DNA from 2 places in the Rossellomorea marisflavi genome. Region 2 is predicted to be linked to the other one. Evidence: a T-box and tRNA genes for the amino acid it is inferred to sense, from the RefSeq annotation. Region 2 holds a T-box; the other holds one or more tRNA genes.

Region 1 (8,572 bases), 1.8 Mb from region 2:
TTGAAGTCATGGTTGCCGATCACGGGGAAAGCTTCAATTTCACCGAAATCAAAAAGGCAGTCGGACCTTACCATGCGGATCATTCCGTAGAATTCCTCAGAGAAGGTGGGTTGGGACTTTATCTTATAGAGAGCCTTATGGATGAAGTAAAGGTGCATCATCAAGAGGGAGTGACGGTCTTTATGACGAAATTCCTATCAGGGGAGCAGGTGGAGAGGGATGAAAAAACTATCTCAACCTAACCACCAGGCCAATAAAGATAAAGTCATGCAGTGGATCAAGGACTATCAGGAAAACAAGGATGAGGATGCCCAAAGTCAGCTGATCCTGCACTACCAGAACCTTGTAGAATCCATTGCACGGAAATATTCCAAAGGACGATCTTTTCACGAAGACATCATACAGGTCGGTATGATCGGACTCTTGGGCGCCATCAGGCGTTATGATGAGTCTTTTGGTCGTTCTTTCGAAGCATTCGCCATCCCGACCATCATCGGGGAAATCAAACGTTTCCTTCGTGATAAGACGTGGAGCGTCCATGTTCCAAGACGGATCAAGGAGCTCGGACCGAAAATCAAATCGACCGTTGAAGAGTTGACCAATACCCTGGAACGCTCTCCTCAGGTTCATGAGATTGCTGATTACCTTGAGGTGACCGAAGAGGAAGTATTGGAAGCGATGGAGATGGGGCGCAGCTATCAGGCCCTTTCTGTGGACCATTCCATTGAAGCTGATTCTGAAGGCAGCACGGTCACCATCCTCGACATCGTGGGGAACCCTGACGAAGGATACGAGAAAGTCAATCAGCGCCTTGTACTTGAGAAAGTCCTTCACGTGCTCTCGGAACGGGAAAAAGCCATCATCCAATATACGTACCTGGATAATCTGAGCCAGAAAGAAGCCGGCGAGCAGTTGGGTATTTCCCAAATGCATGTCTCACGACTTCAGAGAAGGGCCATCAAGAAACTCCGCGATGCCATTCAGGAAGAGATGCACGACGGGGAGCATGACTATTGATGCCGTACCTTCAACAAAATGATGTAGAAGTGTTCGCAGGTCAAGTATCCAAGAACGGCAACCGTTTTTGTGGAGATAGCTATTTTTACACGTCGACGGATGATTATTTCATCTGTGTTCTGGCCGATGGTTTGGGCAGTGGAGTGTATGCCTTTGAATCTTCCCATTCAGTTGTGGAGATCGTGGAAGAGAATCATCACGAAGATGTGGATGCATTGATGAATCTTTGTAATGAAGCGCTTCAGAAGAAACGGGGAGCAGCTGTCGCAATCTTTAAGGTATATTATCACTCCAAAGAGTTTGTATACAGCTGTGTCGGGAACATCCGTTTTTATATGTATGCACCTGAAGGGAAGATGACCTACCCGCTACCGGTTACGGGATACCTTTCGGGAAGGCCGCAGAAGTATAAAACTCAACGCTTTTCATACAATTCAAATTCAAGATTCCTCATTCATTCTGATGGACTGAATATCCCGGGAGTCAAAAGCTTAATGCAAAAATATCCGACCCTTCATGGTACGCTGAAGGAGATTGAATCGAAGGTGGACCAGACGGCGGATGATACGACATATATTATTGGAAGCTTACTCTGACTGGGGTAAGCTTTTTCAATGCGAAGAATTCCCGCTGGGTATGTGATAAACTTAGAGTGAAATTGTGAATAACTGGAGGTTATACTGTGACGTCTACGTTAACGAATGAAACGACTTTGATCAATAAGATCGGGAAAGACCTATCCATATCAACCAAGAACGTTAAAAATGTGATTGATCTATTAGAAGAAGGGAATACGGTTCCCTTTATTGCAAGGTACAGGAAAGAACAGACCGGCGCACTCGATGAAGTGCAGATCCGGGATATCATGACCAACTGGGAGTATCTTCAGAACCTGAAGAATCGAAAAGAAGAAGTGATGCGTCTAATAGAGGAACAGGGGAAGTTGACCCCTGAACTATCAGCGGCCATCTCTTCGGCAGAAAAACTGCAGCAGGTTGAGGATCTTTACCGTCCTTACAAGCAGAAACGAAGAACAAAAGCGACCGTAGCGAAAGAAAAGGGACTCGAACCGCTCGCGGACTTCCTCCTCTCCTTCCCATTGAATGCTGACATCAATAGAGAAGCCGCAAAGTACGTGTCGGATGAACAGGGAGTAGGAAACGCCGAGGAAGCTTTATCGGGTGCGCAGGACATCATCGCAGAGGTGATATCGGATGACGCCGCACATCGTGAATACATACGAACGCAGATTTTCCGTAAGGGTCTCATCGAATCAAAAGTGAAAAAAGAAGAAGAAGACGAGAAGAATGTGTATGAAATGTATTACGCTTATCAGGAACCGATCCATAAGGTTGTTCCCCATCGCATTCTTGCCATGAACAGAGGAGAGAAGGAAGGGATCCTGAGAGTAGGGGTACAGGCCGATTCAGAGTCGATCTTACGCTTCTTGAATAAGCAGGTGATCAAGGATACACGGTCCCAGGCCGCATCCATCGTCCAAGAAGCAATCGAGGATGGATACAAACGACTGATCCTGCCATCCGTTGAAAGGGAGATCCGTGGGGAGCTGACCGACAAGGCTGAAGATCAGGCTATCCATATCTTCTCTGAGAATCTAAGGAAGCTATTATTGCAGCCGCCGATGAAGGGAAGGACCGTTCTCGGCGTCGACCCGGCATTCAGGACGGGGTGCAAGCTCGCCATCATCGATGAGACCGGAAAAGTCTTGGCGATCGATGTGATCTATCCCCATCCACCACGCTCGCAGAAGGAAAAAGCGGAAGAACAGGTGAAGGCGATACTTTCACGCTATCCGATCGAGGTCATTGCCATCGGAAACGGAACCGCTTCAAGGGAGACTGAACAATTCATCGTGGACGTATTGAAGGAAGTCGGCGGCGACATCTCCTATCTGATCGTCAATGAAGCGGGAGCGAGCGTTTACTCCGCTTCAGACATCGCCCGCGAAGAATTCCCTGACTTCCAAGTGGAAGAGAGGAGTGCGGTCTCCATCGCAAGAAGGCTCCAAGATCCCCTGGCGGAACTGGTGAAAATCGATCCCAAGTCTGTAGGGGTGGGACAGTACCAGCATGATGTGTCCCAGAAGAAATTGAATGACTCTCTTACATTCGTAGTGGAGACGGCAGTCAACCAAGTAGGGGTGAATGTGAATACTGCATCTTCTTCCCTCCTTCAATATGTAGCCGGCCTTTCGAAGACGGTGGCAACGAATATTGTGAAAAAGAGAGAAGAGGAAGGGAAGTTCTCTTCCAGGGCACAGCTCAAGAAGATTCCGAGGCTTGGAGCGAAAACCTACGAGCAGTGCATCGGATTCCTCCGCATCATGGATGGAAAGGAGATGCTCGACCGCACACCGATCCACCCGGAAAACTATAGTGAGGTGAAGCGTCTTCTCTCCATGACGGGCTATAAGGAAGAACACATCGGTACAGAGGAGCTGAAGCAGGCCCTTCATGCGCTTGATCTTCATCAAACGTCGGAAGAACTCGACATCGGGCAGCTTACCCTCAAGGATATTATCGATGCGTTGATCCGCCCGGGGCGTGATCCCCGTGATCAATTCCCTAAGCCACTCCTGAAAAAAGACGTGCTCAAGCTTGAGGACCTTAGTCAGGGAATGGAACTTCAGGGTACGGTACGGAACGTCGTCGACTTTGGAGCGTTCGTGGATATAGGGGTGAAACAAGATGGACTCGTTCATATCTCCAAGCTCAAGAATGGCTATGTCAAACATCCGTTGGATGTAGTATCCGTCGGTGATGTTGTCACGGTCTGGGTTGAAGGAGTGGATGCCCGAAAAGGGCGCGTTTCACTCACCATGGTTCAGTAATAAATGAAAGAGGAGCTGAAGGCGTATTCCTTCAGCTCCTCTTTTCATTGCGCTTGCGGTAAAAATTCCAGCATTGGTTCAATAATTTGATCTGATAGCGGTCTTTCTCAAAATAGGCCCTTCTCATTTGATTGACCAGCCAGCTCGGCACAGGCGCACCTCCTTTAGCAATCTACCCGGTGAGTGTGATACTTAATGTATGCTATAATGGGTTGTCCCGTTCGTTAAGAAGGGGAAATCGTGTGTAACAGGAGGGTGGACGCTTTGACAAATGAGGAGCTGCAACAGTTGGTATCAACATTATCCAAACGTTTGTTTAAGCGGCCGTTCCGTCATCAGGCCTATTTCAACCCGCGTCTCCGGACGACAGGTGGCCGCTACATGCTCAAGTCCCATCATATTGATATAAATCCAAAGTACCTCGAGGAATTCGGGATGGATGAACTGATCGGCATCATCAAGCATGAACTTTGCCACTACCATCTTCATCTCGAAGGGAAGGGCTATAAGCACGGAGATAAAGACTTCAAGGATCTGCTTGCAGAAGTAGGAGGTCCGCGTCATTGTTCGTCGCTTCCCATCCAAAAGAAAAGGGGGAGGCGCCTGACATACAGATGCAAGGAGTGCTCCTTGGAGTTCATTAGAAGGAAAAGGGTGGACACCAATCGCTTCGTATGCGGGCGGTGCAAAGGAAGGCTGATCCTTGAAAAAATAGAAGAGTTTCAGGGTTCCTAAAAAAAGCCCGGAAAGTTATTGACAACCAACGGTGCAGTCATTATAATCATAAGAGTCGATAAGACGTTCTCGTTCCGCAGTAGCTCAGTGGTAGAGCTATCGGCTGTTAACCGATCGGTCGCAAGTTCGAATCTTGCCTGCGGAGCCAATATGGGGAAGTACTCAAGTGGCTGAAGAGGCGCCCCTGCTAAGGGTGTAGGTCGGGCAACCGGCGCGAGGGTTCAAATCCCTCCTTCTCCGCCATATCATCATGGCCCATTGGTCAAGCGGTTAAGACACCGCCCTTTCACGGCGGTAACACGGGTTCGAATCCCGTATGGGTCATTTTCTCTTTTGAAAGAGAAGATACATATGTTCAGTTGTTTCGTGGAAGTTGACTTCTGGTTACAGAAGCTAACGCGAAACATTAATGATAGCTATTTTGCTATCGCAAAAAGCTTTGGTCCGGTAGTTCAGTTGGTTAGAATGCCTGCCTGTCACGCAGGAGGTCGCGGGTTCGAGTCCCGTCCGGACCGCCATTTATCTTTCGGAAAAAGTTATTGACTTTGAAAGATCAACGTGGTATGATAAATACCTCGTCAAAAAATGATTATTGGGCTATAGCCAAGCGGTAAGGCATCGCACTTTGACTGCGACATGCGTTGGTTCGAATCCAGCTAGCCCAGCCATTTACGAGCCATTAGCTCAGTTGGTAGAGCATCTGACTTTTAATCAGAGGGTCGAAGGTTCGAATCCTTCATGGCTCACCATTTGATTTCTTGTTTTGGACAAGAGGTCCAACATATGCGGGTGTGGCGGAATTGGCAGACGCACCAGACTTAGGATCTGGCGCCGCAAGGCGTGGGGGTTCAAGTCCCTTCACCCGCACTTTTATTCCTCGAAAAAAAGTTGTTGACAAGCGGAATTATCGTGATATAATGGTTAATGTCGCTTCAATAAATGCGGTCGTGGCGGAATGGCAGACGCGCTAGGTTGAGGGCCTAGTGGGTGAATAACCCGTGGAGGTTCAAGTCCTCTCGGCCGCACCAAAAACTTTCAATATTAGCGCCCGTAGCTCAATTGGATAGAGCGTTTGACTACGGATCAAAAGGTTAGGGGTTCGACTCCTCTCGGGCGCGCCATATTTGCTTCTACTGGCTTATACATAATTTTCTTACGGGAAGTAGCTCAGCTTGGTAGAGCACTTGGTTTGGGACCAAGGGGTCGCAGGTTCGAATCCTGTCTTCCCGACCATCACAATTTCATGCGGGTGTAGTTTAATGGTAAAACCTCAGCCTTCCAAGCTGATGTCGTGGGTTCGATTCCCATCACCCGCTCCACTATTTATTTGAACCTTGAAAACTGAACAAAACAAGACAAAAACGTCAACGTTAATTCTAGATTTATTTTTAAAAGAGCTATTCAAACTTTTTATGGAGAGTTTGATCCTGGCTCAGGACGAACGCTGGCGGCGTGCCTAATACATGCAAGTCGAGCGGATCGATGGGAGCTTGCTCCCTGAGATCAGCGGCGGACGGGTGAGTAACACGTGGGTAACCTGCCTGTAAGACTGGGATAACTCCGGGAAACCGGGGCTAATACCGGATAACACCTACCCCCGCATGGGGGAAGGTTGAAAGGTGGCTTCGGCTATCACTTACAGATGGACCCGCGGCGCATTAGCTAGTTGGTGAGGTAATGGCTCACCAAGGCGACGATGCGTAGCCGACCTGAGAGGGTGATCGGCCACACTGGGACTGAGACACGGCCCAGACTCCTACGGGAGGCAGCAGTAGGGAATCTTCCGCAATGGACGAAAGTCTGACGGAGCAACGCCGCGTGAGTGAAGAAGGTTTTCGGATCGTAAAACTCTGTTGTTAGGGAAGAACAAGTGCCGTTCGAATAGGGCGGCGCCTTGACGGTACCTAACCAGAAAGCCACGGCTAACTACGTGCCAGCAGCCGCGGTAATACGTAGGTGGCAAGCGTTGTCCGGAATTATTGGGCGTAAAGCGCGCGCAGGTGGTTTCTTAAGTCTGATGTGAAAGCCCACGGCTCAACCGTGGAGGGTCATTGGAAACTGGGGAACTTGAGTGCAGAAGAGGAAAGTGGAATTCCAAGTGTAGCGGTGAAATGCGTAGATATTTGGAGGAACACCAGTGGCGAAGGCGACTTTCTGGTCTGTAACTGACACTGAGGCGCGAAAGCGTGGGGAGCAAACAGGATTAGATACCCTGGTAGTCCACGCCGTAAACGATGAGTGCTAAGTGTTAGAGGGTTTCCGCCCTTTAGTGCTGCAGCTAACGCATTAAGCACTCCGCCTGGGGAGTACGGTCGCAAGACTGAAACTCAAAGGAATTGACGGGGGCCCGCACAAGCGGTGGAGCATGTGGTTTAATTCGAAGCAACGCGAAGAACCTTACCAGGTCTTGACATCCTCTGACAACCCTAGAGATAGGGCTTTCCCCTTCGGGGGACAGAGTGACAGGTGGTGCATGGTTGTCGTCAGCTCGTGTCGTGAGATGTTGGGTTAAGTCCCGCAACGAGCGCAACCCTTGATCTTAGTTGCCAGCATTCAGTTGGGCACTCTAAGATGACTGCCGGTGACAAACCGGAGGAAGGTGGGGATGACGTCAAATCATCATGCCCCTTATGACCTGGGCTACACACGTGCTACAATGGACGGTACAAAGGGCTGCAAGACCGCGAGGTTTAGCCAATCCCATAAAACCGTTCTCAGTTCGGATTGTAGGCTGCAACTCGCCTACATGAAGCTGGAATCGCTAGTAATCGCGGATCAGCATGCCGCGGTGAATACGTTCCCGGGCCTTGTACACACCGCCCGTCACACCACGAGAGTTTGTAACACCCGAAGTCGGTGAGGTAACCTTTTGGAGCCAGCCGCCTAAGGTGGGACAGATGATTGGGGTGAAGTCGTAACAAGGTAGCCGTATCGGAAGGTGCGGCTGGATCACCTCCTTTCTAAGGAAGATTTACTTAAAACGTTTGACGACGTCGAAGTTTTGTTCAGTTTTGATGGTTTAAATCCATCTTCTATATTGTTCTTTGAAAACTAGATAAAGTTTTATTGATAGTCAAGAAATTACCGAGTATCGCCATTTTAGGTTTTTAACCAATTCGGTTAAGTTAATAAGGGCGCACGGTGGATGCCTTGGCACTAGGAGCCGACGAAGGACGGGACTAACACCGATATGCTTCGGGGAGCTGTAAGTGAGCTGATCCGAAGATTTCCGAATGGGGGAACCCACTGTTCGTAATGGAACAGTATCCTTGCTTGAATACATAGAGCATGGAAGGCAGACCCAGGGAACTGAAACATCTAAGTACCTGGAGGAAGAGAAAGCAAATGCGATTCCCTGAGTAGCGGCGAGCGAAACGGGATTAGCCCAAACCAAGAGGCTTGCCTCTTGGGGTTGTAGGACACTCTATACGGAGTTACAAAGGAACGGGGTAGACGAAGAAGTCTGGAAAGGCTCGTCAAAGAAGGTAACAACCCTGTAGTCGAAACTTCGTTCCCTCTTGAGTGGATCCTGAGTACGGCGGGACACGTGAAATCCCGTCGGAAGCTGGGAGGACCATCTCCCAAGGCTAAATACTCCCTAGTGACCGATAGTGAACCAGTACCGTGAGGGAAAGGTGAAAAGCACCCCGGAAGGGGAGTGAAATAGAACCTGAAACCGTGTGCCTACAAGTAGTCAGAGCCCGTTAACGGGTGATGGCGTGCCTTTTGTAGAATGAACCGGCGAGTTACGATCCCATGCAAGGTTAAGTTGAGAAGACGGAGCCGCAGCGAAAGCGAGTCTGAATAGGGCGAATGAGTATGTGGTCGTAGACCCGAAACCAGGTGATCTACCCATGTCCAGGATGAAGTCCAGGTAACACTGGATGGAGGTCCGAACCCACGCACGTTGAAAAGTGCGGGGATGAGGTGTGGGTAGCGGAGAAATTCCAATCGAACCTGGAGATAGCT
Region 2 (8,572 bases):
CCTGGCAACCGGTCAATCCATCACCATCTATCATTCTCCTGATCTGTTGCAGTGGACGTATGCAAGCGCATTCGGTCATGGAGAAGGGTCCCATGCAGGGGTGTGGGAATGTCCTGACTTGTTCCGTCTTGAATGTGATGGGAAAGAGCGATGGGTTATGCTCGTAAGCATAGGAGATCATCCAGATACCATTGAAGGTTCTAGGACCCAGTATTTCATAGGGGATTTTGATGGGAAGACATTCATCAATGAAAATCCAGCCGATCTCATTTTATGGCTAGATCATGGCAGGGATAATTATGCAGGGGTGAGCTGGTCCGACCTGCAGGATGAGAGGAAGATCTATATAGGATGGATGAGCAATTGGCGTTATGCAAATGATGTTCCCACGCAAGGGTGGAGGAGCGCCATGACGCTGCCAAGGGAGCTTGGTTTGAAGAGGTCGCTTTCGGGATATCGGCTCGTCCAGCATCCAGTGTGTGAACTGGCTGTAATCTCAGGATCCGGAAAAGAGATGATGATGCCACATTCATTAAATGAAGGAGAAACTTATCAAGAACAGATGCAGACAAATCTTGCTCATCTCCATTTTGAAACGGAGTCAGATATAAATTCAGTCTGGGTCCTCACAATCCGTCATGGAAAGGAAGAAGTGTCAATCTTAACCTGTCACGTCGATGAAGGAACCCTCACCCTGGACAGGCGTCGATCAGGAATCCATGCATTCTCCACGTCATTTCCGGCAGTACAACTGGCGGAATATGCAGGGAGTGAACGGGGTGGTTTCCATCTTTACATTGATACTTCATCGATCGAGGTGTTTAGTACAGACGGTGAACTGGCGATAACCAGTCTGATATTCCCGGAAGGTGAAAGCTTAGATTTTGAATTTAAGAGCTTGACGGGTAAAGTCGTTTTAAAAGAATGGAAGGCTTCTGCACTCAAGTCCATTTGGTCTTAAGAGAGTGTGTATATCACCATTCGCAAACAAAAGACTGCAGGTGTCCTGCAGTCTTTTATGCGTTCAAAATGTCAGCAATGCCATGAACCGGTTTTTTCCCACAGCCGAAAGGAGAAGAGGCAGCCTGGGGCCATTTTTCTTTCCAAGGATAAGCATGTAGATGGATTGGAACAACGTTTTTTGTGCTGATTTCATTTTCTTTTTATCTTCCTGACGACAGATTTCATAAACAGAATGCATGGGGTCGGCTCCAGTTGCGATAGAGGACCGGAAGAGTTGAACTTGCCTTTTTACATCATCAGGGAGCGTGAGGAAGTATGCCACATCCTTGTCGGGATTTACCTTGAATTCCTTATCTGGATTCCATTTCTGAATCCAGTTCTTTACCCTTGAGCAGACCCCTTCAAGTTCTTCAGATTGGACCGCGATTCCCTGATCGCTCAATATGGAGGCAAGTAGATCGGTGCGGAATGAAATCAAGGGAAGCAGGCCAGCGATCTGATTGAAGGAGACCATTGGCATCGTTACATTGGAAGAGGTAAGGTCCACTACTTGCTTCATGATAGGATCATACAGTGAACCATCTTGATAGGCAGTAAGAACTCTTGCAAACTCGGCGTGGTTTTTGATCACATCATCATCCAACCCTATATGAAAAGCAGATTCCGGGCGGTGACGGGCGAACAGGAACAGAACCACTTCCGGGGGGTATACATCCAATAGATCTTCAGCCTTTAAGACCTGTCCTGAAGAACTTGACATTTTCTTGTGTGATCCCTTCTGGGTGATGAACTCGTATGAGGTATAAAGGGGAGCCTTGTAATCAAAGATTCTGTCGGCAATCACCTTCGAGGCCGCAAAGCTGCCGTTTTCAGAGGAATGATCCCTTCCACCAGGCTCGAACTTCACGCCTTCAACAGACCATCTCATTGCCCAATCCACTTTCCAATTCAATTTAAGCAGAATTGAATCAAGTTTTTCCGTTTCTTTCACTCCGCATCTGCAGTGATACGTAAGTGTCAAAGCTTCTTCAGAAAATAAGTCGATATGAACGTGGTCCTTTCCGCACGTTTTGCAATAAACAGTCGCAGGGTAAAAGGCATCGCGCTCTTCCCTGGACGGTTCATTCGTCTTGAACTCCATAAGAATATCGTAGATTTCCTTCCGTTTTTTCAATGCACGTACAATCGAGGGAAGGTATCTCCCGGACGAATATTCCTTATGTTGATAAATAAACTCAGGGTGTATGTTGAACGTTTCGAGGGATGTTTCAAATTCGTTTTCGAAATGAGCCGCCCATGACCCCTCTCCAAATGGATTAGGTACTTCAGAGTATGGCTTTCCTATGTGTTCAGAAAAGGCAACATCAATGTTGGCGGGGATCTTCCTTAACCGATCATAATCATCCCAAGAGAAGATGAAACGGACGTTTTTCCCCATAGCCTTCAACGCTTGTGCCACAAAATGAGTTGTTACTACTTCCCTGAAATTCCCCATATGAACGGTTCCTGATGGGCTGATACCTGAAGCGAGTGTATAGGTTTCAAGATCAGGATCAGTAAGTATGATCCTTTTGGCTATTTCATAAGCCCAGTGCATGATGAAATCCTCCTTTATCTACGATCTTGCTTTCAACAAAAAAGCTCCCACCCCCAAGATCGAAATCTTGAGGGCGGAAGCTTACACATCCGCGGTACCACCTCAGTTTACCGTTACAGTCACCTGTACGGCCTTATCAGGTACGGCTTTATGCGATACCCTATCCTTTTAACGGTGGAATCCGCCACATCATCCTTGAGAACTCAATTCCTTGTGGAGCTCAGAGGTTTTTTTCATTAGGATTCCACAGCCTCCTTTTCAGCTACCGGAGGTCTCTTTACTGTATTTACCCTAGCTACTCGTCTCATCATCGCTTTTAGATTGAATTGATGATATCAGAATATTCCCGATATGACAAGGTCCGCAGGGATTTTTTTCGCAGGAGAATCCATGGTGAGACGATTTCATACAATGCATAGCTGGATGCAAGTGGAATTTTCAGATTTTTCATTGACGAAAGCGTTATCAAATGCTAAGGTTAAGGCAATGAAAATCACAAATAGAATTTGAAATCACATATGTGATTAAGAGGTGAAAGATATGTCTGTCAAGTCGGCAAAGAGGGCGCTGGATATTATGGAAATCCTATCTCATTTCCCAAGCGGTTTAACGATCAATGAGGTAAGTCTCAAACTTGGGCTCCCTCAAAGTAGTACATTTAATCTCATCAAGACCCTTACTCAAGAAGGATACCTGTATCAGGATGAGATGAAAAAATATCGCTTGGGAGCAAGACTGATCAATCTGGGTACTGTAGCGATGGAAAGCCTGGACATCCATCAGATATCCCTCCCGTATCTGAATGGGCTGATGGAACGCATGAATGAAACCGTCTTCATGTCTGTCCTTTCAGGTAATGAGCTCGTGTACATAGCGAAGATCCTGAGTAATCGCTCCATCCGGACGACTGCTGAACCTGGTCATGTCAAGCCCCTTTACTGTACAGGCTTGGGAAAAGCCTTTCTCGCTTTCATGCCGGAAGAGGAAAGGGAACGTCTATTGGACGGGATGACCCTGAAGCAGATCACACCTAGAACCGTGACGGATCGGAAGGAGCTTAGGTCCCAATTGGAAACATTCAGGGAACAGGGATATAGTATTGATGATGAGGAAAATGAAGAAGGACTCTATTGTGTGGCAGCGCCGATTTTCGACGCCAGAAGGGACGTGATCGCAGCCATTAGTGTGGCCGGCCCGAAAGAAAGGATGACCATTCGGGGTACTGAAGTAATCAGGGATTTACTGAGCACCTCACATGCGATCTCACAGAAAACCGGATTCATTCAATAAGAAAGAAGGGATTGGAACAATGGATGTTGTCGCAATTGGCGAAACACTTTTATCATTGACACCTGCAGAAAATGGATTACTTCGACATGCTGAATCTTTGAAACCGAAAGTGGCAGGTGCAGAAACGAACACGCTCATCGGGCTTAGCCGTCTAGGTCATCGAACCGGATGGATCAGTGCGGTAGGAAACGATGAAATCGGCGAGAGGATCATCGCTACGGTACGAGGGGAAGGAATCGACACGGCCCATGTGAAAAAAGATGAGGAGCACAATACAGGAATCTTTTTCAAAGAAATCATCGGGAGCGGAGAGGTCAGGGTCCAATACTTCCGTGCAGGATCAGCCGCTTCCCATATGGACTCCACCGACCTGCCTGCATCCTACATACGATCTGCCAAATATCTTTATATTACCGGGATCACCCCGGCACTGAGCGAAACGTGTAAACAGATGATCTTTGAAGCTATTAAACTTGCCAGGGAATCGGGAGTTCGCGTGGTATTCGACCCCAATCTCCGAAGGAAACTCTGGGGTGAAGAGGAAGCAAGGACCACTTTGACGTCGTTATGCGAGCTTTCCGATATCGTCCTTATCGGAGGGACCGAAGGCAAGTTCCTCTTCGGCACAACGGAAACGGATGAGATTGCCCATAGGTTATTCAAAAGCCCCCAGACCGGTCTTGTCGTTGTCAAGAAGGGAGCAAGTGGTGCCGCCTATGCCCTGCGTGGAAGAGAGGCATTTCAAGTAGAAGCATATCCTGTAACAACCGTGATCGATCCTGTTGGAGCGGGGGACGGCTTCGCTGCCGGATTCCTGTCAGGAATGTTACATGGGTTGAAGACAGAGGAAAGCATAAGAATGGGATGCGCAGTGGGAGCTATGGTCACCATGGTCAGTGGCGACTATGAGGGTATGCCGGATGAGAGACGCTTACATTCTTTTCTAAGCAGAGATCGAGAAGATATAGAACGATGAGAAAGAAGGCTGATGAAAATGAAAACGCTTAACGAAATTATCGAAGGAAAAGGGATTGCCATTATAAGGGGGTACCGTACAGAGGATGCCGTAAAAATTGCTCGCGCTTTGAAAAAAGGAGGCGTGACCCTTTTAGAAGTAACGTTGAATTCACCGGATGCCCTTCGCACCATCAGGGAGTTGTCTACTGAGTCCGGAATGACCGTCGGAGCCGGTACCGTTCTGGATGGTGCCGCAGCACAGGGAGCAATCGAAGCAGGGGCGAAATTCATTTTATCTCCCACGTTGAAGGTCGAAACAATCCGGGCTGCGAAACGGTACGGGGTAGTCAGTATCCCCGGGGCGTATACGCCTTCTGAAATCTTGACGGCTTTTGAAGAAGGGGCAGATATCGTTAAGGTGTTTCCTGCAACGGCCCTCGGACCATCATTCATCAAAGATATGCAGGGACCGCTTCCTCAAGTCCGCCTCCTTCCGACCGGTGGTGTAACGGTAGATAATGCAGCAACGTTCTTGGAAGCTGGCGCTGTCGGTGTAGGACTCGGAAGTTCACTTGTGCATAAAACAGAATGTGTGGATGACGCATTCTTAGACGAAATTGAAATGAAGGCCAAACGGTTCAGGGAACTGGCCATGATGAGAGGGGTAAGAACATGAAGATAACAGGATATGAGGTATTCCAAGTACCACCAAGATGGTTGTTCCTTAAGATCGAAACAGACGAAGGAATCACAGGCTGGGGTGAGCCGGTGATCGAAGGAAAGGCAGCAACCGTCAAGGCTGCTGTCGAAGAACTCATGCAGACGCTGATTGGAAAGGATCCTGCCCGCATCGAGGACCATTGGAACATGATGTACCGTTCGGGATTTTATCGTGGTGGCCCCATTTTGATGAGTGCCATTGCGGGCATCGATCAGGCGCTATGGGATATAAAAGGGAAGTTTTACGATGCACCCGTCCATCAATTACTCGGAGGAGCCTGTCGTGATTCAATCAAAGTGTATTCATGGATCGGGGGAGACCGCCCGAGTGCTGTTGGAAAAGCGGCTAAAGAAGTAGTGGATCGGGGATTTGAAGCAATCAAGATGAATGGTACAGAGGAGCTTCAATACATCGATTCCCATCAGAAGATCGATCAGGTTCTTGAGAGGGTGGCGGCCATTAGGGAAAGCGTGGGACCGTACATCGGCATCGGGATCGACTTCCACGGACGAGTACATAAACCGATGGCCAAGATTCTGGCCAAAGAACTTGAACAGTTCCGCCCGATGTTCATCGAGGAACCAGTCCTGCCTGAAAACAATGAGGCGCTCCGAGAGATTGCTGCTCATACGAATATTCCCATCGCCACAGGAGAGAGAATGTTCTCCAGGTGGCAATTCAAGCCGTTGTTGACGGATGGATATGTAGATATCATTCAACCGGATCTTTCCCACGCAGGGGGGATCACGGAGTGCAAGAAAATCATTTCCATGGCAGAAGCCTTTGATGTAGCGGTAGCACCCCATTGTCCTTTGGGTCCGATTGCTCTCGCAGCCTGTCTCCAAGTGGATGCGACTTCCCATAATGCCGTCATCCAAGAGCAGAGCCTTGGCATCCATTATAATGTCGGAAGCGACCTGCTGGATTATATCGTCGATAAGGACGTTTTCCGTTATGAAGAAGGATTTGTAGAGATCCCTCAAGGACCCGGGCTAGGAATCGAAGTAAACGAAGAGGTGGTAAGAAAAATGGCGGCCGAAGGGCATGATTGGCATAATCCAATCTGGAGGCACAAAGACGGCTCCATCGCGGAATGGTAAGGAAAAAGGTTGATTGACAAAAGGGAGGGATTCACATGGATTCAGGAACAATGTTGATACTTATTACCGTATTAGGAATTGCACTGCTATTATTCTTAGTTATGAAATCCAAGCTTCAGGCATTTGTCGCCCTGCTCATATCGAGCTTATTCATCGGACTCTTATCAGGAATGGAGCTGCAGGAAGTCATTGCCTCCATTGAACAGGGTATGGGAGGAACATTGGGGTTCATCGCAGTCGTTGTGGGCCTTGGTGCCATGTTCGGTGAAATGCTCCGGGTTTCTGGCGGAGCAGAACGCCTGGCGATTACTCTGGTGAATAAATTCGGGGATAACAAAGTTCAGTGGGCACTTGGTTTGACCGGGTTCATTGTAGCTATTCCTGTATTTTTGGATGTTGCACTGGTTATTTTGATCCCGATTGTCTATAGTCTTGCACAGAAAGCAAAAAAATCGACGCTTTATTTCGGTATCCCATTGCTGGCGGGACTTGCTGTGACACACAGCTTTGTCCCTCCTACACCTGGACCGATTTCAGTTGCATCCATCCTCAATGCAGATCTGGGATGGGTCATCCTATTCGGATGTCTCGCAGGTATTCCGGCCATGATTTTGGCAGGACCTGTGTTCGGCCGGTACATCGGGAATAAAATCGATGTGAAAGTACCGGATTTCATCGATCAGGAAGAGCTCCAAAAGTTCAAGAATGAAAAAGATCTTCCAAGCTTCGGTATGATTTTCATCCTGATCATGATTCCATTATTCTTGATCCTTCTCAATACAGTGACGGGACTGGTTTTACCAGAAGGGAACACTGTGAGAGCGATTCTTACGTTTGTAGGTCATCCGTTCATCGCTCTGACAATTTCAACGTTGTTGACCTTTTACTTCCTTGGAACAAAAAGGGGTTATTCCAAAGACGATATTCAGAATATCGCAACAAAATCCTTGGAACCTGCAGGGATCATCATCCTTATCACCGGAGCAGGGGGAGTGTTCAAACAAACCTTGATCAATAGTGGTGTAGGGGATGTACTGGGTGAAATGATGGCAACGTCCAATCTGCCGCTTGTAGTCGTAGCATTTATTATTTCAGCATTCGTCCGTGTGGCACAGGGGTCTGCCACTGTTGCAATGATCACAGCAGCCGGCTTGATGTCACCGATCCTCGGAATGGTGGAAGTGTCCCAGCCGATGCTTGGATTACTTGTCATTTCCATCGCGAGCGGAGCAACCGTATTCTCCCATGTCAATGATTCAGGATTCTGGCTCGTCAATCGTTTCTTCGGTTTGACCGAGAAGCAAACTTTACAAACATGGACCGTCATGGAGACGATCATCGGATTTGTAGGATTCGGTGTAGTGTTCCTTATCAGTTTCTTCGTTTGATTTAAATTAAAGCCCGGAATCCTGTATCCATGCAGGATTCCGGGCTTTTGACTTATATGTAGGATTTTTGAATCCATAATTAAAAGACCTGGACTCAGTCCAGGTCTTTACCGTTTAAAATATGATGCCCAGAAGGGAAAATACGATGACAGCAGAGAATAGCAGTGTCATGTGAAGCAAAGAATAAAAGAACATGGTATTTGCCCATTGAAGCTGTTCCATTTTACGTCTTCCGTAGATGCTCAGAACGAGCCATCCCGCACTGAGCACAAGTCCGATCGTCATGAGGGTGATGCTCACAGGCATGAGAAGGAGACTGGCCAGTGCCAACACCACGAGATATACATTCGTTTGAATGACGGTACGCTTGAATCCTTTTACAACAGGCAACATTGGTACACTTGCTGCTTTATAATCATCATGCTTCCTGATGGCGATGGCATAGAAATGCGGCATCTGCCAAATCATACTGATGACGAAGAGGCTGATGATAGCCGGATGATCGATGGAAGAATGGACGGCGGTCCAACCGATCAAGACGGGCATGGCCCCTGAA

The links. The T-box of region 2 lies ahead of lysS (lysine--tRNA ligase). A T-box ahead of a tRNA ligase gene usually reads a tRNA of that ligase, here a tRNA-Lys.
Region 1: it has a tRNA-Lys gene. The T-box ahead of lysS (lysine--tRNA ligase) is inferred to sense a tRNA for this amino acid. The anticodon was not compared.

The regions. Positions count from the first base shown of each region.
Region 1 is NZ_CP081870.1:314,031-322,602, forward strand. Features, by position in the region: gene rsbW (anti-sigma B factor RsbW) at 1-242, shown strand, start outside; gene sigB (RNA polymerase sigma factor SigB) at 220-1,017, shown strand; gene K6T23_RS01705 (PP2C family serine/threonine-protein phosphatase) at 1,017-1,613, shown strand; gene K6T23_RS01710 (Tex family protein) at 1,700-3,868, shown strand; gene cmpA (cortex morphogenetic protein CmpA) at 3,900-4,019, opposite strand; gene K6T23_RS01720 (SprT family protein) at 4,133-4,603, shown strand; tRNA gene K6T23_RS01725 (tRNA-Asn) at 4,677-4,751, shown strand; tRNA gene K6T23_RS01730 (tRNA-Ser) at 4,756-4,846, shown strand; tRNA gene K6T23_RS01735 (tRNA-Glu) at 4,856-4,927, shown strand; tRNA gene K6T23_RS01740 (tRNA-Asp) at 5,045-5,121, shown strand; tRNA gene K6T23_RS01745 (tRNA-Gln) at 5,197-5,271, shown strand; tRNA gene K6T23_RS01750 (tRNA-Lys) at 5,277-5,352, shown strand; tRNA gene K6T23_RS01755 (tRNA-Leu) at 5,389-5,470, shown strand; tRNA gene K6T23_RS01760 (tRNA-Leu) at 5,545-5,631, shown strand; tRNA gene K6T23_RS01765 (tRNA-Arg) at 5,648-5,724, shown strand; tRNA gene K6T23_RS01770 (tRNA-Pro) at 5,760-5,836, shown strand; tRNA gene K6T23_RS01775 (tRNA-Gly) at 5,849-5,922, shown strand; rRNA gene K6T23_RS01780 (16S ribosomal RNA) at 6,013-7,563, shown strand; rRNA gene K6T23_RS01785 (23S ribosomal RNA) at 7,722-8,572, shown strand, end outside.
Region 2 is NZ_CP081870.1:2,138,361-2,146,932, forward strand. Features, by position in the region: gene K6T23_RS11180 (glycoside hydrolase family 32 protein) at 1-961, shown strand, start outside; gene lysS (lysine--tRNA ligase) at 1,025-2,560, opposite strand; T-box leader at 2,627-2,880, opposite strand; gene K6T23_RS11190 (IclR family transcriptional regulator) at 3,101-3,850, shown strand; gene K6T23_RS11195 (sugar kinase) at 3,816-4,826, shown strand; gene K6T23_RS11200 (bifunctional 4-hydroxy-2-oxoglutarate aldolase/2-dehydro-3-deoxy-phosphogluconate aldolase) at 4,845-5,483, shown strand; gene dgoD (galactonate dehydratase) at 5,480-6,628, shown strand; gene K6T23_RS11210 (GntP family permease) at 6,664-8,016, shown strand; gene cyoE (heme o synthase) at 8,131-8,572, opposite strand, start outside.